Regions from separate parts of the Oceanobacillus sp. M65 genome, predicted to be linked through region 2. Evidence: riboswitches for the same ligand, from Rfam matches in the RefSeq annotation. Region 2 holds a riboswitch; the other holds the start of a gene.
The links. A riboswitch is a leader RNA that binds a small molecule or an ion and turns the genes downstream of it on or off. The one in region 2 is predicted to bind FMN.
Positions count from the first base shown of each region.

Region 1 (6,553 bases), on a different contig from region 2:
AAAACTGATTAGTGAACTTTCTAAAGAAGAGTTAGCGAGTAAAACCCGGCAATACATTGAATTAGAAACAATGGATGTTCAAAGCGCAGTCATTGTACTCGATGAATTGGGGATTCGTGATTATGAAGTAATCAGTGGGACGGGAATCAACATTTATGAACACTTAGATGACGTTGCAAAAATCAACCGTTCATTAGTCTTAGCAAACGTGGAGATTTTGAGAATTGGTACTACCAGACAAAAACTTGAAGAATATTTCTTACAATTAACGGGAGGAACACCAAATGCTTAATCTTTTAACGGCGGAAAAATTTAAATTGCATAGAAGTAAAAAGTTATGGATCGTCCTAGGTATCTTACTCTTACTCCCGATTATGCAAGCCGTCAACAGTATATTAGAAGTGGATAACGGGAAGGAACTCGTCCAAGTAAAGGATACAGTCATCAATGGAGCTACTGGTATTCTGATGATGGAAAAAAACGGGTTTACAATTTTACTTGTCTTCAGTGCTTTTATTAGTTTCTTTATTGGGGAAGAATTTCAAAATGGAACCATTCGAAATGCGCTATCATTAGGTCGTGGTCGTACTCTCTATTATTTGTCAAAGCTAGTGATAACTGCCTTAATCTCTTTCATTGGTGTAATTATATTGACGGCAATTGGTATTATACTCTTTTCATTAGTATTTGGCTTTGGTGAAGTTGCAGAGATTAACGATTACTTCGGTTATGCTATTAAGACTTTTAGCACGCTTTATTTATTAATTTTGGCGAACGTATCAATTTATGTGATGATTAGCTTTCTAACTAAAAATAGCAGCATCTCGCTTATTTGGAGTTTTCTATATACAATGGCGACAGCTTTTTTACCTGAAATTTTCCTACAAACCGAGCATTTTAAATATGTCACGTTCTGGTTTACGGAAACTTACTTGAACTATTCAGATTTTGCAAACCTAGCTGATATCGCAAAATACCCTGAAATGATATTAGTCAGTCTTATCACCATTGTGCTATCATCAACGTTAGGAATCCTTCATTTTAATAGAACAGATATAAAGTAGGTCGAATAGATATGGCTACGATATTAATCATTGAAGACGATAATGCAATTCATTCACTTATCAAAGATACGTTAGTTTTACATGATTTTAAAACACTTAGTGCGTACTCAGGGACAGAGGGAAAATTGCTATTTGAACAAAATCAAGTTGATGTAGTTCTTTTAGATTTGATGCTTCCTGGAATGAATGGGAAAGAATTTCTTCAAGACATCCGGCGTAATTCAACTACCTCTGTCATTGTAGTTTCAGCAAAGAATGATCAAAATTCTAAATTGGAACTTTTGACAAATGGGGCAGATGATTACATCATAAAACCTTTTGATATTAAAGAACTGCTTGCGCGGATTAACATTCAATTACGGCATACAACAAAGCCTTCTATTACCAATACGAAAGAAATTCATTACAAAAATATTAATGTGAATTTAGAGACACGTGAAGTGAGGATAAATGATCAAACACTACATCTTACTGGCCGGGAATATGCTATTCTCCTCCTATTTCTCGAGAATCCACAAAAGGTATTCAGTCGTGCCAATATTTATGAAAGTGTTTGGAATGAACCCTATTTTGACAGCGATAAAACGATTAACATGCATATTAGCAATTTACGAAATAAGCTTAACATAGATGGCACAAACTATATTAAAACAGTATGGGGCATAGGCTTCAAATTTGTTAACTAAGAAAGGAGAAGTGATTGGTATGTGGGGATGGATATTTGTTTTCCTGGCATTATCGCTTCTTCTTTATATTATCTTTTTAAGGAGAGAACAAAGGAAATTAATACAGAGAGTTAGGGAAATTTCAGTTGATTCCAGTTTTGGAAGCAGGTTATTTCTAGATTTTCGTGAGAAGACATTGCTAGATTTAGTTGATGAATTGAATCATATGATTGATGAATATGAAGAAAAAAATCGCCAAGCAATACAAATGGAGGAGAATGTGAAGTTATCCATCGCTGGTCTGTCTCATGATTTACGGACACCACTTACGTCCATTAAAGGCTATGTTCAACTTCTGCATACGTCTACAGATCAAGCTAACAGGGCGAACTACCTCAAGATTATTGAACACTCCATCACGCGACTTATGGAAATGACCGATCACTTTTATGACTTAGCACGTATTGAAACGAATCAAAAAGAAATAGCATTATCTACTTTTTCTCTCTCCAAGCTAGTAGAACAAACTTTCTTAGACTTTTACGATCAATTGGAGAAAAAACAAATTGAAGTTCAATTTCCAGAAGAAATATATGAACAAAAAATCATAGCTGACAGAATAATGCTTATTCGTGTTATCCAAAATGTTATCCAAAACATCCTACGTTACGCTAAAAGCAAAACGATTATCGACTATAACATGAAAGAAAACCATCTAATACTCACAATTCGAAATGACATTAAAACAGATAGTAAAGTCGCCATAGAAAAAGTATTTATGCGATTCTACACAGAAATTACCAGTAGAACGAACACCGAATCAAGTGGATTAGGTCTTTATCTTTCTAAAAAATTAGTGGAAAAAATGAATGGAAATATCGATGCAGAGCTTAATGATGACTGGTTTATTCTTAAAATCCATCTCCCCATTAATAGAATTCCAACCTAATTAATACTGAATATGACATTAGGAAACAAGCCGCATTTTGGTATAAAAATACTAAATGCTTTTAAAAACAATAACTCTCTCTTTATCTGCATTTAAAAAGGCCGGGACACTGCCCGACCTTTCCTCACGTTTAATTAAAATTGTTTCAGTAAACTTACCATTTCAATAGCAGCTGTTGCTGCCTCTGCACCTTTATTTCCTGCTTTCGTTCCAGCACGTTCAATTGCCTGTTCAATTGTTTCTGTTGTCAACACACCAAAGATGACGGGTTTTTCTGTTTGCATTGCAGCTTGCCCCACACCTTTAGCTGCTTCACTACACACATAATCAAAATGAGGAGTGGAACCACGAATGACCGTCCCCAATGTAATCACAGCATCATATTGTTCCTTTTTTGCCATCTTCATTGCAGCAAGTGGAATTTCAAATGCTCCTGGAACCCAAGCCACATCTATATTTTCTTCAGGCACACCATGCCTCATTAATGTATCCTTTGCACCTTCGAATAATTTACTTGTGATAAAGTCATTAAACCTTCCAACCACTATTCCTATTTTCATGTCAGTACCAACTAAATTCCCTGCAAATACGTTTCCCATTTTATTATCCCCTCTCCATCATATATTGTTGCTGCTTTTTCCTGTATGCTGCCAAGTCTTCTATTGTGATCATTTTTAATCCGAACCGTTCGGCCATAACGGCTAAATCAGGGACTCGTGCCATTGTGCCATCCTCTTTCACGATCTCACAAATCACACCAGAGGGAGCTGCATCACTTAGCAATGCTAAGTCAACCGCAGCTTCTGTATGACCTCTACGGGCGAGTACACCCTCTTCCTTAGCGATCAGTGGGAAGACGTGACCTGGTTGTTTAAATTGATCAGCTGCTACCTGTTTATCCGTGAGTGCTTGAATTGTTTTAGCTCTTTCTGGTGCACTAATTCCCGTTGTCGTTGTAATGTGGTCTACACTGACAGTGAAGGCTGTCGACAACGGATCCGTGCTGTTACGCTTCATTAATTCTAGGCCTGCAGCTTTAGCAATGTCTGAGGTGATAGCTGTACAAACGAGTCCCTTGCCATGTGTAATCATAAAATTAATCATTTCCGGTGTCGCTTTTTCTGCTAAACCCACGAAGTCTCCTTCATTCTCACGATCTGCATCATCTACAACAATTACAATATTACCTTCTTGTAGGTCCGCGATTGCTTCTTCAATAGTATGAAACATAATCATCACTCCTTTCTTAAACTTGTCTTATAAAAACCCTTTATCCTGTAGAAATGTTTTATTTAGATTGCTTTTTGGAGCATTTTCCGTAAACTGCAAGAGGTGCTGTACATGTTTGGCTAGCATGTCGCACTCAATGTTCACGAAATCTCCCACTTCTCTTGTTCCTAATGTAGTTTGTGCTGATGTATGTGGAATAATCGAAATCGTAACAGTACTATCTTCCACGTCAAATATGGTCAGACTAATACCATCAATTGTGATCGATCCTTTTGGCAACAATAAGCTTTTGTAGTTAGCAGGTAGTTTGATCCTAAAATAGATCGCATTTTCTTGCTGCGCTTTGTATACGATCTCTGCTGTTGTATCTACATGACCTGATACAAAGTGACCACCGAACCTACCATTTGCAGCCATTGCCCTTTCTAGATTAACGAAGTCCCCTTCTTGTGTGGCGTTAAGGGATGTTGCTTTAATCGTTTCTGGCATAACATCCACTTCAAATGAATGATCCGAAAAACGCGTAACCGTTAAACAGATCCCATTAATTGCAATGCTATCCCCAATATTCATGTCTGACAGAATTTGTTCCGCTTTAATGCTTAGCGTAACCGCACGTTCTGACACACGTTTTTTCCTGAGCAATGTCCCTTTTTCTTCTATTATTCCTGTAAACATACGATCCTCCCCTTCAAATTTAATTGCATTAAAAACCCCCTGAATATCGCTTCAGAGGGTAAAAGGGCAGAATTTAATAAGCTAATAAAGCACGCTGATAAAACAATGTCCTACTATAACAGTGCAACATGCACATAGCATAATAAGGCGTTTCCTAATAAACATGCTCGCTTTTCAATTCCTTCTCCCATCCAGACTTTACTGTCGGCTCTGGAGTTTCACCAGATCCACCGCTTGGCATTGCGCCGCACGGGTCACGGACTTAGAAGCATAACACTTCATCACCGCCGGTTGGGAATTTCACCCGACCCCGAAGGAAATTCTAATTATTCGGTTGTATCTATGTTATAACTGAAATTTATATAGAATGCAAGCAACTCATTCCATACGTATCTTATTGCTTTCGTACACTTCGATATTAATTACGAACATATTAAAAGCCTACAGTCCCTCATCTTTTAGCAAAAACACCTACGTCTTTCATATACTGGGAATTTAAAGTTATACTACTGTCATTGCCTCTTGGCTAACATTTTTAACATACAAAAAAAGCCCCGCATTTGGAGCTCTTGCTGAATCAGAATCAGGTGTGCAGGTGTATATTTTGCATCCATAGAGGGCTTAAATTAATGTGTTAGGATCGATTCAAGAAAACGGATCTCTTCCTGTATTTTTATTTTTATCTGGTCATCTTCATATTTTTGAAGAAGCTCCGTTAAATACTCTCGGTCTCTTTTAAAATAAAACAGCTCTTCTTTCGTATACTCCACTAAAATGTCCTCCCAGTAGCGCGCTACGCTAGGTATTTTATACCCTATCTTCGAATAGTTAAACGGCTATTTTGATGTTTCGCTCAATTTTTCATATTCCTGTATCATCTGTTCGTAGGTTAAGGCACCAAAGGCTTTATACCTTATTTTTCCCTCGGCATCAATGAAATACGTAGTAGGAATTGGCTGTATACGATATAACTGACTTACTTTAGCCTTTTCGTCCAATAAGACTGGAAAGGTGACGCCAAATTCCTCTATAAATTCTCTCACTGTCTTTTGATTCACTTCTGTATCAGTCAGGTTAACGGCTAAGATGACAGGATCCTGATCCTGAAAAAACTGCTGCATATCTGGCATCTCCTGCCTGCATGGCGGGCACCAGGTAGACCAAAAGTTTAACAACACCCGCTCTCCTCGATAGTCAGAGAGCCTCACTTGTTCACCTTCTAGTGTTTTCAGTTCAAAGTCGGGTGCCTTATCCCCTACATTTACGCTTAGAGGAACGGTTCCGCTAACTTCCACACTTTCTTCCCCATTGTATAAGCCTTTGGAATGCTCTGCCTCCTTATCGGCAAGCATAAGATTATATACAGAGCCTATTACAATACTAATAGCAAATACGATGAACAGTATCCTTTTCATCACGATGCCTCCGTTTCATTCAGTTATGTATAGTCTGTCTCTTTCCAGCACATAACATACTAAGAAAAGCAGAGATCGCTCACTAAAATAACAGCGTTTTTGGTATTCTCTTTTGTTATACTATAGAAAATAGAGAAGGGAGCTGGGCATTTGACACTTGATAAGGGAAAGGCAAACTGTATTACTGATGTGATTGGTGTAAAAGTAGGACATGTTACATTGTATGAAAAGCTGGACGAAAATAAGACAATTTGTACGGGAGTAACAGCGATTCTTCCACACGAAGATAATTTATTTTACAAAAAAGTCCGTGCTGGTAGTGCCATTATAAATGGTTATGGAAAAACTACAGGTCTAGCACAGCTAGAGGAAATAGGGCTACTTGAAGCCCCTATTATGCTCACTAACACTTTTAGTGTGGGGGCCGTTTGGCAAGGGACATTGGAGTATATGCTTCAGACGACAAAGGATATTGGGGATACAACAAGCTCCATCAATATTGTAGTTGGGGAGTGTAATGACAGTTACCTGAACTCGATTCGGGAGCAAGCA
Region 1 covers NZ_JBQQCJ010000004.1:247,913-254,465, reverse strand. Annotated here, with positions in the region: gene ACTWPF_RS16380 (ATP-binding cassette domain-containing protein) at 1-292, shown strand, start outside; gene ACTWPF_RS16375 (ABC transporter permease) at 285-1,064, shown strand; gene ACTWPF_RS16370 (response regulator transcription factor) at 1,076-1,750, shown strand; gene ACTWPF_RS16365 (sensor histidine kinase) at 1,770-2,678, shown strand; gene ribH (6,7-dimethyl-8-ribityllumazine synthase) at 2,813-3,277, opposite strand; partial or broken gene ribB (3,4-dihydroxy-2-butanone-4-phosphate synthase) at 3,303-3,908, opposite strand; gene ribE (riboflavin synthase) at 3,936-4,586, opposite strand; FMN riboswitch at 4,762-4,908, opposite strand; gene ACTWPF_RS16345 (hypothetical protein) at 5,213-5,356, opposite strand; gene ACTWPF_RS16340 (redoxin domain-containing protein) at 5,423-6,001, opposite strand; gene ACTWPF_RS16335 (DmpA family aminopeptidase) at 6,152-6,553, shown strand, end outside.
Region 1: another riboswitch for FMN. It lies ahead of ribE (riboflavin synthase); the one in region 2 lies ahead of ACTWPF_RS07405 (ECF transporter S component).

Region 2 (6,553 bases):
GCATGTTTTCAGATGCCTCTGGCAAAGCCATTTCCTGAAACCATTTTACATAATCCCCATATAGCTTTAGTTGTTCAATCGCCTGCGGTGCTCCAATATCACGTAATTCATGGGGGCGATCAGCAGTCAATACAATGAGCGGTACTCTGCTATAATTTGCTTCCACAATGGCAGGAAAATAATTAGCTGCTGCCGTACCCGAAGTACACACCAGAGCAACAGCACGTCCTGTTTTTTTAGCTATACCCATAGCAAAAAATGCTGCAGAACGCTCGTCAATGACGATCCACTCTTTTATATCTGAATGCTCAGCTATTGTCATGGCAAGCGGCGTGGACCGAGAACCAGGTGAAATAACAATATCTGTTACACCGTTTTTTGATAACTCATCAACAAAATTAGCTGTATACCTTGTTAACACTTCGGTTGGATTCATTCTGCACCTCCAAGTACCGAGAGCATCGGTGTTAGTTTAATGTTTGTTTCCTCGTATTCTTCTTCAGGGTCGGAATCCTTAACGACGCCACACCCTGCGAATAAGGATGCTTCATCCCCTTGAAGTAACCCCGATCGAATGGCCACTGCAAATTCGCCGTTATCTCGGTTATCAAGCCACCCAACTGGTGCTCCGTACCAGCCTCTGTCTAAGAGCTCGTGTTTTCGAATAAAGGCAACCGACTCCTTACGAGGTGTGCCACCAAGTGCCGGAGTGGGATGTAACTTTTTAATAATATCTAAGATCGTATAGTCTTTTTTCATGCGGGCCGTAACCGGTGTATATAAGTGCTGTAAATTCTTTAAAGGATAAACGACCGGTTCATTTGGAATCTCAATATCAGTACAATAATTCTCAATCGCCTTCTTCATCATCTGTACAACAAAATCATGCTCCCCGCGATTCTTTTGGTCGTGAAACAAATTATGGCTGATACGAGCATCCTCTTCCTCCGTTTCACCTCTTGGGGCAGTACCTGCTAAACATGTTGAGAAAAGGCTATTTTTCCTTATTTTCACTAATCTTTCAGGTGTAGCACCAATAAAACAATCTTTCCCTCTTTCAAAGGAGAAAATGAAGCTATTTGACTGGGTATTCAATAGTTTTCTTAAAATATTACCACTATCTGCCTCTCTGTCTAGCTTCAAGCGTACTTCCCTAGCTAAAACAATTTTCTCAACCTTTTGCTGACGTATTTCTTCTGTTGCCAGCTTAACTGTTTGCTTCCACTTTTCTGGAGAGATTTCATGCCTGCCGACAATTTGTGTGTCAGACTCGTAACGAGGAGTTCCATTCAAAAGCTGTCCCTCCATTTCCCGTAACTGATTTGCTAGTTGACGGGGATGGTCATCCGCTCTCACCATTATATTCATCGTAAAATAAAAGTCATTTTCATACTCTGTAAGCAAATATTCTGGAACAGTAAACCGAATCGGTTCAAAATTTGCCCACAGCTTCGTCTTTTCTTTTTCAGGGTCAAAGGCCGCTCCCCCCATGCTGACGATGCCTGTACCAGGAACATCATAAGGATTATTACTTACAGCATCGTTAAGGAGATTATGCCATTCTTGCTCTGCTGTTTCAAAGCGATCCTTGATCGCAGTAATTTCAAAAGCACACCCCGTTCCAACGAGAGTATAAGCCTCTGCGGTACTGGACCAATAAAGTCTTTCCGTTCTTAATTGTTTTGCTGCATCATAAAATGAAAGGGGGTCTATAGCCTCCACCCTTTTCGTAATACTGACAAGCCTGCTATTTTGAGGCTGAATCATATCGATCGCCTCTTGAAATACAGCTTCTATATTTTCTTCCTTCAGTTCTATCATCAATTTAAACCTCCGTAACCAAACAATGCGCCAACATAATACCTTATCCTATTTTATTCCCTTTTTGCTGGTTTCTCAAGGAAATCCTCCTAGTGAATTGACACCCCCTAATAATTTCCCTAAAATTGATACGATACGCATGTGAAATCAGGGGGAAAAAAAGAAATGAGCACATCAGATAATCATACAATAAAACAAGCTTTAAATGAAAAAGAAGGATTCCAGATATGGTGGCGTTTATTACGCCCGCACACACTAACGGCTTCTTTCGTACCCGTTTTTGTCGGTTCCATGTTCGCTCTTACAGAAGATACGAACTTTCATCTTCTGTTATTTTTTGCCATGCTTCTTGCTTCAATGCTAATCCAATCTGCCACAAATATGTTTAATGAGTATTACGACTTCGTGAGAGGCTTAGATACCGAGGAATCTGTCGGGATTGGTGGAACCATTGTTCGTGATGGAATTCAACCCAAAACAGTATTGACCTTGGCTTTGACTTTTTTTGGAATCGCCATTCTTCTCGGAGTATATATCTGTATTGAGTCTAGTTGGTGGATTGCATTGATTGGTTTAGTATGCATGCTTTTCGGTTATTTATATACAGGTGGACCATTACCAATTGCGTATACACCATTTGGCGAATTGTTCTCTGGCTTTTTAATGGGGACAGTCATTATAGGAATTAGTTACTTCATCCAAACAAGCTCCATCATAGCAGCAGTTATCTGGGTTTCCATTCCGGTTGCATTATTTATTGGTGCAATAATGTTATCCAATAACATTCGAGACCTTGATGGAGATAAAAAGAATGGACGAAAAACGATTGCAATTCTAGTAGGAAGAAAGAATGCCATTAAGGTGCTTGCAGCATTTTTCATTCTTTCATTTATACTAACTGCGGCTTACATCATTACCGGTATCCTTCCATTATGGTCACTTATTTCGTTTCTTGCTATCGTGAAGGCATTTGATGTTATCAAGAAATTTCAAGGCAAAACCATGCCGATCGAAATGATGCCTGCCATGGCAGCAACTGGAAAAACTAATAGTATTTATGGACTTCTTTTAGGAATTTCATTACTAATTGACGCTGTAATTTAAGAAGGGATGTCCTTTACGTGGAATTTAACCAGACACTAATGGAAGCACTTGGTATCGAAACGAAATCATTGGATAAAAATCTTATTATCCTTACCATGCCAGTTGATGGAAGAACTCGTCAGCCTGCCGGTTATTTGCATGGTGGAGCGAGTGTAGCTCTCGCAGAAACTGCTGCCAGTATTGGGGCTATGGCCAATATTGACACAGAGCAATCGAACGTTTTTGGAATGGAAATTAATGCAAATCATGTTAGGAGTAAGCGTGACGGGATAGTCACTGCTTTAGCAAAACCGATCCATCTCGGTAAAACTTCCATGGTATGGGAAATACAGATAGTCGATGAAGCAGAAAAACTAATTTGTATTTCAAGATGTACGCTTGGAATTGTTCCTAAAAAGCAGTCATAAAGAAAGGAGATACAAATGAAGACACATCTAAGTAGAGATCAATTAGATAAATTCAAAAAACAACTCCTACAATTAAGAAAAGAGAATGCGGAAAAGATCGATGAAAACCGAGAAAAAAGCCCAAATGATTCCATCAGTGAGTTAGCAGACTATGACAACCACCCCGGAGACATGGGTACCGAACAATTTGAACAAGAACGCGACGCTGGATTGAACCTTGTGCGCGAAGATCGTCTCCGAGAAATAGATGATGCACTAGAGCGAATTGAAAATGGCACATACGGTCTAAGTGAAAAATCAGGCAAACCTATTCCTGAAGAACGATTAGAAGTTCAACCCACAGCAAGATATCTTGTTGAAGAACAATAGATAACTGACGTACCCGCTTGCATAAAATTAATGCAAGCGGGTTTTTCTAATAATATTGAGATATAGTAAAAGATGCAAAAAGGGCTAGTCATCGCATGACTAGCCCTTTTAGGCAATAAAATATTAAATTAGATAAGACTAGCTCGCTTTTCCTCAATCCACTGTCTCATTTTCAAGAATAATGGTACAAACAAAAGCCCGACCACAATTCCTTTTATTAGATTAAATGGTAGTATACCAGCATATACCGAAAACCACTTAAATTGCTCTGTCATTTCCCAACCCATAAACCAACCATAAGCCGGTAATATCAAGAAGTAATTCAGTACACTCATGCCCAATGCCATCACAATTGTGCCCGTAACTAACCCTGAAATAACACTTTTAACACCTTTAAATTTATGATACATCAAGGCAACAGGGACGATAAATAAAACACCAGTAAGGAAATTAGCTAGTACGCCAATTATTTCCCCCCCACCAATCGCTAAATATAAAACATTTTTGATTGCAACAACGATTACTCCTGCTAATGGCGAGAAAATAAATGCGGCCATAAGAGCTGGAACCTCACTAAAATCAATTTTTAGGTAAGGGGTTGGTAGAAAAGGTAGTGGAAAGTTAATAAAGAATAACACCAATGAAATAGTCCCCAGTAATGCGAGAATAATAAGTTTTAATAAGCTGAATGATTGCGTCTTTGATGATTGCATCATCATTCTCCTCCTTCATCTTTAATCGATTCCTATCTCGTGATGAAGGATCCGCCGTCTTCCATTTAAACACAAAAAACCCTAAAGCCTAATCGGGGCTTTAGGGTATGTTTAAAAAATCATAGGAAAAATAAGCGCAATATATGCACTAAATTCCGGCTCGACATCTTCTCCCATCCAGACTGTAACTGTCGGTTCTGGACTTGCACCAGATCAGCCGCAAATAAATTTGCGGGTCACGGACTTAAAGCATGAAATTGCTTCTTACCGTCGGTCGGGAATTGCACCCTGCCCCGAAGATGGAATCGATTATTAAATTATATTAATAGTATACGTGAGTTTACGAAATTTGAAAAGTGTTTTGCTTCGTTTCCTTATATGTAGTTTGAGAAACCTTTGTTTAGTATACCTGAACCTCATCTACACTTATAATCTTTATCAAAAAAACAAGGTGTGTAGCCTAGGCTACACACCTTGTTACATTAATTGGTTCAGTCGACGTTAATGATTAGTTTTCCGTCCGCCTGTTCCCTTGTTTCATTTCCATAGTCATCCTTAACTTTCACTTCTACTACAGCACCATCTGCTTCAACATTGCTAGTCGCAGTCCAGTAACCTACATAGTGCCCATCTGAGGTTTCCATCATAGGCAATTCTGTAGCATTAGATACACTGCTCTTTGCATTTGTTAGTGGCATATGGATAGCGAAAGTTGCGTCTAACCCAGGCTCACTGTCAAATTCAATTTTGACACTTTCGCCTGCTTTTAGTGTTTTATCTTCAGTTGGTGTTAGATTCTCAATCTCAGGCGCATCGTATTTAACGTCAATTGTTACTGTTTCAGATGTCGTATTACCGGCAAGATCGTGTGCGATAACTTCGATTTCATTTTCCCCGTTATCTAACAGAATCCGCTTAGAGTACGTACCATCTTCTACAGTTGCAGACTGTCCATTAACTTCTACAAAGTCTAGGTTAGCATCAGATACAGTTCCTTCTACAGTAACTGTCTCACGATTAGATTTGTCCCCATCCTCTGGGCTGTCAATGGTTAATTCAGGAGCTTCTGTATCCAATGTTACGACAACCGGTTCTGATTCACCTATTTCTGTACCATCTAGTAGAGATACAGCAGTAAGCTCATTTTCTCCTTCTGTTAATTCTGCATCAATAGCGAAAGATCCTTCTTCACCTATTTCAGCAGACCCAACTTCTTCTCCGTTGTTAAGAAGTTGTACAGTAGTTGTTGATGAAGCAGTTCCTTCTACAGTGATTTCTGCTTCATTTGTAATTAGATCCTCTGCAGGAGAGGTAATTACCGGTGTTTCTGCTTCATAACTTACACGTGAACGAATCATATAGTTACCTTCAGCAGCTGGTGACGGAGACCAAGCTCCTCCTACCATTTGATAACTTCTTTCTGCATTCGGCCCATTTTCATCTGTAGCAAGGCCAGGTGCGCCAGTATTTGGCTGTGTTTGGACATAAACCATGTAGAAGTCACCCTCTACAACAATTCCATGCTCTGATAAGTCTACAACAGTCCAAGTACTAGAATCTCGGGTTGCTTCAGCAGAAATTGGTCCAGCTAGCTTCTCACCAGGCTGTCCATCTGTACCAGAGGCATCCCAAACTTCCACTGCAAATTCTGTTCCACCTGGAGAAGGAAATTCTTCATCCCAGAATTTGAATACACCGTCCGTTACGATAGCAGATTCTTCGCCTTCTGGTAGTGACATTTTTACTGCCCAGCCGTTTCCTGCATCATAAAAAGCACGTGCATTTTCAGGGGTACCATCATCATAGCCGATTTCCCCACCTGGTACAGTGTAGAAAGGTTCTAGAGAGACGTTTACTTCTGCATCGCCTTCCTCCAAATTAACTTCTACTTCAGTTCCATGGTAACCAGCAGCTAAGATTTTCAGCGTATAGTTACCTTCATAAGCTGTTATTTCATAATTACCTTCTGCATCCGTTTCTACCGGTGCAATATTTGCATCTTCCACTACTATTACAGTAGCACCTTCCACTGGTTCATCAGTAGCCGCATCTGTCACGGTACCACTTACAGTGTGCTGTGCAACTTCTTCTAGCGTGAAGTCAGCAGTTGTGCTTTCATCACCTTCTATTGTGACTGTT
Region 2 covers NZ_JBQQCJ010000001.1:1,563,334-1,569,886, reverse strand. Annotated here, with positions in the region: gene menD (2-succinyl-5-enolpyruvyl-6-hydroxy-3-cyclohexene-1-carboxylic-acid synthase) at 1-436, opposite strand, end outside; gene ACTWPF_RS07425 (isochorismate synthase) at 433-1,821, opposite strand; gene ACTWPF_RS07420 (1,4-dihydroxy-2-naphthoate polyprenyltransferase) at 1,987-2,925, shown strand; gene ACTWPF_RS07415 (hotdog fold thioesterase) at 2,943-3,332, shown strand; gene ACTWPF_RS07410 (hypothetical protein) at 3,348-3,701, shown strand; gene ACTWPF_RS07405 (ECF transporter S component) at 3,830-4,414, opposite strand; FMN riboswitch at 4,576-4,719, opposite strand; gene ACTWPF_RS07400 (S8 family serine peptidase) at 4,906-6,553, opposite strand, start outside.